DNA from 3 places in the Pseudomonas sp. SDO55104_S430 genome. Region 3 is predicted to be linked to each of the others. Evidence: predicted binding sites of a transcription regulator. Region 3 holds the regulator's gene; each other region holds the start of a gene.
The links. The regulator FliA, encoded in region 3, starts transcription of late flagellar genes. The targets are predictions, from matches to a motif close to CTAAAGTTTNNNNNNNNNNNGCCGNTAA.
Positions count from the first base shown of each region.

Region 1: a site for FliA is predicted at 1,637-1,664, ahead of motA (flagellar motor stator protein MotA). Genes of this name have one in related genera too.
Region 2: a site for FliA is predicted at 1,954-1,981, ahead of ACW9JE_RS27935 (chemotaxis protein CheW). Genes of this name have one in related genera too.

Region 1 is NZ_JBSVXG010000135.1:12,446-15,721, reverse strand. It holds gene motB (flagellar motor protein MotB) at 1-713, opposite strand, end outside; gene motA (flagellar motor stator protein MotA) at 717-1,568, opposite strand; gene ACW9JE_RS20870 (HDOD domain-containing protein) at 1,735-3,273, shown strand.
Region 2 is NZ_JBSVXG010000296.1:850-4,125, forward strand. It holds gene ACW9JE_RS27925 (hypothetical protein) at 47-373, opposite strand; gene ACW9JE_RS27930 (GNAT family N-acetyltransferase) at 500-958, opposite strand; gene ACW9JE_RS27935 (chemotaxis protein CheW) at 986-1,888, opposite strand; gene norR (nitric oxide reductase transcriptional regulator NorR) at 2,144-3,276, opposite strand, start outside.
Region 3 is NZ_JBSVXG010000104.1:3,087-6,362, reverse strand. It holds gene ACW9JE_RS18210 (protein phosphatase CheZ) at 1-475, opposite strand, end outside; gene ACW9JE_RS18205 (chemotaxis response regulator CheY) at 495-866, opposite strand; gene fliA (RNA polymerase sigma factor FliA) at 1,032-1,772, opposite strand; gene fleN (flagellar synthesis regulator FleN) at 1,769-2,599, opposite strand; gene flhF (flagellar biosynthesis protein FlhF) at 2,716-3,276, opposite strand, start outside.

The DNA of each region.
Region 1 (3,276 bases), on a different contig from region 3:
TGATCCGGATAACTGCCCGCCACCAGCGCACGCCGAGCGGCGTTGGCACGGTTGGCCGACAGCTCCCAGTTGCCGAAATCACCAGTGCCAATATACGGCTTGGCATCGGTGTGGCCGCTGATGCTGATCTTGTTCGGCACTGCCTTGATGGTGTCAGCCATGGCCAGCAGGATGTCTTCGAAATACGGCTTCAGACGTGCAGAGCCCGAGTCGAACATCGGCCGGTTCTCGGCGTCCACGATCTGGATGCGCAAACCGTCCGGGGTGATCTCGAACATGATCTGGTCTTTGAACTTCTGCAGCTGCGGGTTCTCTTCGACCTTGTTCTGCAATTCCTGCAGCAACAGTTCGAGACGCTCCTTCTCTACCATCTCGGCCATGCCTTCGACCTGCTCGGCGTCGACCGTGACCTTGTCCGGCTGCGGTTGGGACTTCACCTCGGGGTTAAGGGTGTTTTCCGGCGCCAGGGTCGGCGTACCGCCCAGATCGATGATGTAGGGCGTACCGCTTTCGGAGAAGCCGATCGGGTCTTTGAAGTAACCGGCGATGGCGATCTTCTGCTCCGGCGTTGCGGTGGACAGCAGCCACAACACCAGGAAGAACGCCATCATCGCCGTGGCGAAGTCGGCGAAGGCGATTTTCCAGGCGCCCCCGTGATGCCCGCCGGCGATGCGCTTGACGCGCTTGACGATAATCGGCTGGTTATTTTCCATGACTTAGCGACCGCGAACCGCTTGTTCCAGCTCCGCGAAGCTAGGACGGTGCGCCGGGTACAGAACCTTGCGCCCGAACTCCACGGCCAGCGATGGCGGCATGCCCGAAGCCGAGGCTACCAGCGAAGCCTTGATGGCTTCGTAGACGTTCAGTTCTTCCTTGGCGTCGTGGGCCAGGGAGTGGGCCAGCGGACCGAAGAAGCCGTAAGCGGCGAGAATACCGAAGAAGGTACCTACCAGCGCCGCACCTACGTGCAGGCCGATGGACGCCTGGTCGCCCTCGCCCAGGGAGGCCATGGTCACCACGATACCCAATACTGCCGCGACGATACCGAAGCCGGGCATACCGTCAGCGATACCGTTCACCGCGTGAGACGGGTGCTCGAGATCTTCCTTGAGGCTGTAGAGCTCCATGTCGAACAGGCCTTCGAGCTCATGGGGCGCCATGTTGCCGGAGGACATGATGCGCAGGTAATCGCAGACGAAAGCAGTCATGCGCTCGTCTTTCAGGACCGAAGGGTACTTGGCGAAGATCGGGCTCGCGGCGGCGTCTTCGATATCGCCCTCGATGGCCATCATGCCTTCGCGACGACTCTTGTTGAGGATCTCGTAGATCAGGCCCAGCACTTCAAGATAGAAGGCGTGACTGAAACGCGAACCGAACATGCTCAGGGACTTCTTGAGCACGTGCATGGTCATATAACCAGGGTTGGCCTGCAGGAACGCGCCGAGGGCCGCACCACCGATGATCATGACCTCGAAGGGTTGGATCAGGGCGGCGATTTTACCGTGGGAGAGCACGTATCCGCCGAGCACGCTCGCGAATACGACGATGATGCCGATTATTTTAGCCATAGGTTGGGGAGCACTTACTGAGTCGGGTTCAAGGTCATATTCGGAAGTTAATAAATCTCTTCTTCTACTTATCGGCAAAACTGCGCCAGACTAAAGGCAGTTCAGGCGAAAAGCCAATTTGACCCACTCCGGGCCCCGGGAATGCTGACGATGATCGCCTCCAGACATGGCTAACGAAACCAACGCTGCGACTCAAAAACCGACAACCCTCGAAGGCTGGGTCAAGCTTCTGGATGGCGTGCGACTACCGATTCCCCAGGCCAGTCACGACCGTGTCTGCCGGGCGATCCGCGACAGTCGCAGCTCGTTGCGCAACATTGCCGAACTGATGCAGGACAGTCCTGCCCTGGCACTGAGCATTTTTCGCGAAGCCAACCGGCACAACCACGGCAGCTTGAGCGAGCCTGCGGAAAACCTCGAAGTCGCGATCAGTCGCCTTGGTCTCAAGCGCACCGAGGAGCTGCTCGAGCGCCTGCCCGCCATCCCCCAGCACGAAATCCCCAAGGCCCTGCGCCAACTGCAGATGATCAGCCAGCACGCCACGCAGCAGGCCAACGGCTTTTTCGCCAGTCGCCTGGCGCGGCTGTGGCAGGACATCCACTGGGGCAGCCTGCTGTTTCTTTCGCCATTGTGGCCACTGGCGCTGACCCATCCACAGTTGCTCGAAGAGTGGGAGCTGCGGGTCATCCATAAGGGCGAGTCGGCACGCAAAGTCGAGAAGCAATTGTTTGGCGTGCGTCTGCTGAAAATCGGCCTGGCGATGGTGGACCTCTGGCGCCTGCCGATCTGGGTCCAGCAGGGTTACAAGCTGCTGCTGAGCGAGCAGCGGGAACTGGTGAAAGTGCTGCGCATCGCCCGCGACAGCGAACACCCGCTGCGCCAGCAGAATCGTCTCGACGACGACCCGACCCTGCGCACCTGGCTCAATCAGCCGGCCAACACGGTGCTGCTGGCCAACGGTCTGGCGCTCTCGGCGCAACAGGCCTGGGACAGCCCGCACAGCCAGCGCTGGCAGTACCTGACCAGCCTTTATCTGCAAATTTCGATGGACGAGGTGCAACAGCAGTTGCACCAACAGGCGGCCAACAGTGCGCGTCACCACGCCATGCCCGACCTGTGGCACCCCGCCGTTGCGCTGCTCTGGCCGTGGGGCACGAACCGTGTGCATGCCGGCCTGCTGCCGGCCCCGGCGCCTACCGCCGAAGACCTGGCCAAGTGGCGCAGCCAATGCGCCGAACTGCTGGTCGAGCCGAGCCGCTTCACCAATGCCATGCACCTGACCACCTCGGCCCGCGATGCCTTGATTGCCTGCGGCATGCGCCGGGTGATGATCCTGATGGCCGACCGCACCCACGCCAACCTGCGGGTCCACCAGACGGCCGGACTGCCAAAAGAAGCTGCCGGCCTGAATTTCGTGGTCAGCCAGAGCAACGTGCTGCAACGTTTGCTGGCGCAACAGGCGCAGGTGCGGATCACACCGGACAACAACGCGCAATTTTCCGCTCGCCTGCCCAACAGCCTGCGGGCGCAGTTCGGCGGTGAACATTTGCTGATTCGATCACTGGTCAACAATGGCCGGGTGATCATGATCGTCGTCGCCGATCAGGGTGGCGGGCCGTTTTCCGAGATCACCGTACAAGCCTTTGGCAAAACCGCGCAGTGCATCGAGAAGGCACTGCACAGCTTTAGTCAGCGCGGCAAATAAGCC
Region 2 (3,276 bases), on a different contig from region 3:
ACAGAAAACCGCCGCAAAAGCCCTGTCGAAGCAAGTTATGCGCCACTCACTGGGCCTTGGCGGTCGGGCGGATGGAGTCCCACTCGGTCACGTAGGCGGTTTTGCTCTGCTTGTTGTAAAGGCACAGCTCGGTGCCCTGGGCGCCTTTCATGTGCTTTTGCGGGTACTGGCCCTGCAGCAGAACGGCGGTGTAGCCGACGCGATCATCGAACTGCGCCGCGTTGCCGACCGGCTTCGCGTTCTTCAGGCCGCTGGCCTTGGTGCAACTGGCGAGCACAGTTTTGTCATAGGCAGCCCAGGCGTCGGGGCTGGAGGCCTGGGCCTGGGTGGCGAGGGCGGTGAGGCAGAGCAAAGTCAGGGTGACAGCTTTCATCGATCAGCATCCTTGGAAGGTCATGGCCAAGGTTGGAGTATGCCGGTCGGCAAAAGTGCGGTGCACCCTGCGCAGGAGCTAGAGTTGTGAACTCATATTTGTGGCGAGGGGCATTTGGGCGGTGAATCAGTCCGGAACCAATTCCCGACGCACCTCACACATCCCGACGCTTTCATACAACCGACGCGCCCGCAGGTTGTCTTCCAGCACCTTCAAATCCACAAACCCCTCACGCCGCTGTCGGAATTCACCGAACGCGTGCAGCAGCAACCCACGCCCCAGCCCCTGTCGCCGAGTCCGCGGATGCACCACCAGATCCTTGATGTAGGCACTGGTCCAGCACTGGCAAACGGCGACCACACCCCCGTCATCCTGCGCGACAAAACACAGCGTGGGATCGTATTCGGGATCGCTTTCAAACCGCTGCTGCCAAACCTCCAGCGCAGGCACGCGTCCACCGCCGTCCAGATAACCCAGCGCCATCAACTGATGCACATCGGCGGCGAGTTCGGGGCGGTAATGGGTCAATCGAATGTCGGTTGGCCAGTCGACGCCGGGCACGTCCTCGGTGAGGTCGCGCCGCATCAGCCAGCAATAGGCCCCGGCCAAGACTCAATGCCCTTGGGCGGCCACGGCCTTGGCCGCGGTGATCAGGCACTGGGTCAGTTCCGGCGAAGAGAACTTGGTCAGCACCGCGTTGGCCCCGGCCATCCGAGCCTTTTCGCTGTTCATCGCGCTGTCCAGCGAGGTGTGCAGCAACACGTAGAGGTGGGCGAAGTCCGGCGTCTCGCGCAGGGTGCGGGTGAAGGCGTAGCCGTCCATCTCGGACATTTCGATGTCGGAGACGATCAGGTTGATCTGCTGGGCGGTGCCTTGCAGGTCCAGCAGGCACTCGATGGCTTCCCTGGCGCTGCGCGCGGTATGGCATTGCAGGCCGAGGTTGCGCAGGGTGTGTACCGATTGCTGCAGGGCGACCTGGCTATCGTCGACTACGAGGATGCGAGCGGTGCCCAGTATTTCGGCATCTTCCATCGTGAGTTCGGTCGGCGCCATGTCGATCTCCACCGGCGCGATGCCGTGGATGACTTTCTCGATATCCAGCACCTGCACCAGCGTGCCGTCGACCGAGGCCACGCCGGTGATGTAGGCACGAGAACCACCGGAGCCGAAGGGCGGCGGGCGGATGTCGGTGGTCAGGCAGTGGACGATCTTGCTCACCGCCTGTACGTGCAGGCCCTGCTTGGAGCGACTGACGTCGGTGACAATCAGGCAGCCGCCGTTGGGATCTTCCAGCGGACGCTCGCCAATGGCGCGGCTGAGGTCGATCACCGACAGCGAGGCTCCGCGCAAGGTGGCGATGCCTTTTACATGAGGGTGCGACTCCGGCAGTTTGGTCAGCGGTGGGCAGGGGATGATTTCACTGACTTTGAGCAGGTTGATCGCCATCAACTTGCCGCTACGCAAGGTGAACAGCAAAAGCGAAAGTGAATCCGCGCGGCCTTTGGTGGAGGACATAAGTACCTTCTGTGGAAAAAGGTGACGGACGACCGTGAGGATCGCCAACAGCTATCGATGCCGGGTTATCGACTTGATGGGGGCAGGCTTTAGCGATATTCCCCGGTTGTGTGACCGGAGGCCATCCCTGTAGCAGCTGCCGAAGGCTGCGTCCGGCTGCGAAGCAGTCGTAAATCCTGTGCACACGGTACATCAGGTAAACAGAGGCGAGGACTGCGTCCTCGGACGCAGCCTTCGGCAGCTGCTACAGGGAAATCACTTCATCCCCAATCGCTTCGCCATCCGCCCGAGATTCGCCCGATCCAACCCCAGTTCCCGCGCCGCGCTCGCCCAATTGTTGTGATGCCGCTCCAGGCAAGCACCGATCAACTGACGCTGATAGTTCTCGGTAGCCTCGCGCAAATCCCCGGTCACCAGGGCAATCGCGGCTGCGGCCGGCTGCTCGGCAGCCACCTCCATCCCGCCATTGGGCAAATCCAGATCCGCTGCGCTCAAGCTCAGAATCTTCGGCCGCTCCTTGCAATTACCCAGCGCCTTCAACGCACTTCGCCCGATCAGGTGTTCCAGCTCCCGCACGTTCCCCGGCCAGTCATACGCCAACAGCGCCGCCTGGGCGTCGTTGTTCAGACGCAGGCTGTTGAGGCCCATGCGCGAGCGGTTCTGTTCCAGGAAATAGCCGCTGAGCAGCAGCACATCGCGACCACGATCACGCAGGGCCGGCACCATCAGCGGGTAAACACTGAGACGATGATAAAAGTCAGCACGATAGCGGCCGCTGCGCACTTCTTCGGCCAGATCACGGTTGGTCGCGGCGATCAATCGCACATCGACCTGGTGCTCCTTGTCCGAACCCAGGCGCTGCAACTGTCCGCTTTGCAGCACCCGCAACAACTTGGCCTGCACTGTCAGCGACAACTCGCCCACCTCATCGAGAAACAGCGTGCCGCCGTTGGCCAGTTCGAACTTGCCGCGCCGGTCGTTCAGCGCGCCGGTGAAGGCGCCGCGCACGTGACCGAACAATTCGCTTTCCACCAGGGTGTCGGGCAAAGCGGCGCAGTTGAGGCTGATGATCGGCTTGTCCGCCCGGGGCGAGGCGGCGTGGATGGCTTGGGCCACCAGTTCCTTGCCGACCCCGGTTTCCCCGGTGATCAGCACCGTCAGATCGCTGCCGCCCACCAGATTGATTTCTTCCACCAGACGCTTGTGCGCCTTGCTCTGGCCGATCATTTCACGGTTCTGCTGGCCGCTGGCCTGGCGGTAGACCTCGGCGCGCTGGTGTTCGTCCTCGACGCGATTGTTCAGACGCTCGATGCGCTCGGCGGCGTTGACCGTGGCGGCGGCGAGGCTGGCGAAGGCTTCCAGGGCGTCCAGTTCGATCGGTTCGAATT
Region 3 (3,276 bases):
CGTCTTCGCTGCTGCGCGCCAGGAAAGCGTCGACGCGCCGCGCCAGCTCGCGGAACTCTTCAGCCCCGACTTCGCGGCGCATGAAACGTCCCCAGTCCGTGCTCAGCACCTGGGCCTCTTCGCTCAGGCGGTTGACCACGGGCGTGGCGTTTTCAACAAGGTCCATGGTGCGATTGGCCGCGGCTTCGGTCAGCTTGACCACATACCCCAGACGCTCGGTGGCGTCGGTGATCTGCGACACTTCCTCGGCCTGCGGCATGTGCGGGTCGATCTGGAAATTGACGATCGCGCTGTGCAGCTCGCGGGTGAGCTTGCCCACTTCCTGATACAGGCCGCGGTCACGGGTCTGATTGAGCTCATGGATCAATTGCACAGCATCGCCGAATCGGCCTTTTTCAAGGCTCGCGACCAGTTCGACGGCGTGTTTTTTCAGGGTCGATTCAAAATCGCCCTGCGAAGATTCGTTATGTCCCATAGCTTCCCCGTGACGCCGATCAACCGATGCGTTCGAAAATCTTCTCGATTTTTTCTTTCAGCGCCTGAGCGGTGAAGGGTTTGACGACATAGCCGTTAACGCCGGCCTGGGCGGCTTCGATGATCTGCTCGCGCTTGGCTTCGGCAGTCACCATCAGTACCGGCAGGTGCTTGAGTTTTTCATCGGCGCGCACGTGGCGCAGCAGATCGATACCGGTCATGCCGGGCATGTTCCAGTCAGTCACCAGAAAGTCGATGCTCCCGCTGTTGAGGACCGGAATGGCGGTAGTGCCATCGTCGGCCTCGACCGTGTTGGTGAACCCAAGGTCACGCAACAGGTTTTTAATGATCCGCCGCATCGTTGAGAAGTCATCAACGATGAGGATTTTCATGTTCTTGTCCAATTCGACCTCCAAGCAGACTTAAACGCGCCCAGCACCTGGACGCGCCATTTCAATCAATCTGGCAAACACTCGATGACTGTCGGGGATACAACGGATCGAGACCGGCGAGGTTCATCACCCCACCAGCCAACTCGCAGTGCCCCCACACTGCCTTCAGCGCGCTCGCCACTCTCCTAAACGCCCCCGCAAACGGGCCGCGCACTGGCTGTGTAACTGGCTGACCCGAGACTCGCTGACTCCCAGGACTTCTCCGATTTCCTTGAGATTCAACTCTTCGTCGTAGTACAGCGCCAACACCAGTCGCTCACGCTCCGGCAAATTGGCAATCGCATCCGCCAGCGCCGCCTGGAAGCGTTCATCTTCCAGATCGCGTGACGGCTCGAGATGAGCACTGGCGCCATCCTCGTGCAGCCCTTCGTGTTCGCCGTCCTGCAACAGGTCGTCGAAACTGAATAAACGGCTACCCAGGGTGTCGTTCAGAATTGCGTAGTAATCATCGAGACTCAACTGGAGTTCGGCAGCAACCTCGTGATCTTTAGCGTCACGTCCGGTTTTAGCTTCAATCGCGCGAATGGCATCGCTGACCATCCGGGTATTGCGATGGACCGAACGTGGTGCCCAGTCCCCTTTGCGTACCTCGTCGAGCATGGCCCCGCGGATGCGGATGCCGGCGTAGGTTTCGAAACTCGCGCCCTTGCTGGCGTCGTATTTGGTCGAAACTTCAAGCAGGCCGATCATGCCGGCCTGGATCAGGTCTTCGACCTGCACACTGGCCGGCAAACGCGCCAGCAAGTGGTAGGCAATGCGTTTGACCAGTGGCGCGTAACGCTCGATCAGCTCGTACTGCGCGTCACGCGCCGACTTTTTGTAAAGGTTGTAGCCGCTGGCTGTCATAGCACGGGTCCTGCCGTTTGTTGCACGAGGCGCTCGACGAAAAACTCCAGATGGCCACGTGGGTTCGCAGGCAGCGGCCAGGTATCGACCTTCTGCGCGATGGCCTTGAACGCCAGCGAACACTTGGAACGCGGGAAAGCTTCGTAGACCGCGCGCTGCTTCTGCACGGCCTTGCGCACGCTTTCGTCGTACGGCACGGCGCCGACGTATTGCAGGGCGACGTCGAGGAAACGGTCGGTCACCTTGGTCAGCTTGGCGAACAGGTTGCGCCCTTCCTGCGGGCTCTGGGCCATGTTGGCCAGCACGCGGAAACGGTTCATGCCGTAGTCGCGGTTAAGCAGCTTGATCAGGGCGTAGGCGTCGGTGATGGAGGTCGGCTCGTCGCAGACCACCAGCAACACTTCCTGTGCGGCGCGCACAAAACTGACTACCGAGTCACCGATACCCGCAGCGGTGTCGATCACCAGCACATCGAGGTTGTCGCCGATGTCGCTGAAAGCCTGGATCAGGCCGGCGTGTTGGGCCGGGCTCAGATGGACCATGCTCTGGGTCCCGGACGCAGCCGGAACGATGCGGATGCCGCCAGGCCCCTGCAACAGGACGTCGCGCAGCTCGCAGCGGCCTTCGATCACGTCGGCCAGGGTACGTTTGGGGGTCAGGCCCAGCAGAACGTCGACGTTCGCCAGCCCCAGGTCGGCGTCGAGCAACATGACACGACGGCCAAGCTCTGCCAAAGCCAGGGACAAGTTCACTGACACGTTAGTTTTCCCGACGCCACCTTTGCCGCCGGTCACCGCGATCACCTGTACGGGATGCATGCTGCCCATGTTATTTCTTTACCTTGTCTTGCATAGACGGAGGCCACATTACTGGCTGCGCGTTCACAACCGGAACAATGCGTGGCAGACCATCGATGTAGGTACAAAAACTATTCATTTTTACCTCAGCCTACCTGCTTGGTCGGGCTGTGGTAGATATCAGCGAACATGTCGGCCATGGCTTCTTCGCTGGGCTCTTCCTGCATTTGCACGCTGACGGCGCGACTGACCAGTTGATGACGGCGCGGCAGATGCAAATCATCCGGAATCCGCGGGCCATCGGTCAGGTAGGCCACCGGCAATTCATGGCTGATGGCAAGGCTCAACACCTCGCCCAGACTGGCGGTTTCATCCAGTTTAGTCAGGATGCAGCCCGCCAGCCCGCAGCGCTTGTAACTGTGGTAGGCAGCCGTTAGAACCTGCTTCTGGCTGGTGGTTGCCAGAACCAGATAATTTTTCGACCGAATGCCGCGTCCGGCCAGGCTTTCAAGCTGCATGCGCAGCGCTGGATCGCTGGCCTGAAGGCCTGCGGTGTCGATCAGCACCACGCGCTTGCGCAGCAGTGGATCCAGCGCCTGAACCAGCGATTGACCCGGATCGACGTGGGTTACCGACACGTTGAGAATCCGACCGAGGGTCTTCAACTGCTCCTGGGCACCGATACGATAGCTGTCCATGCTCACCAG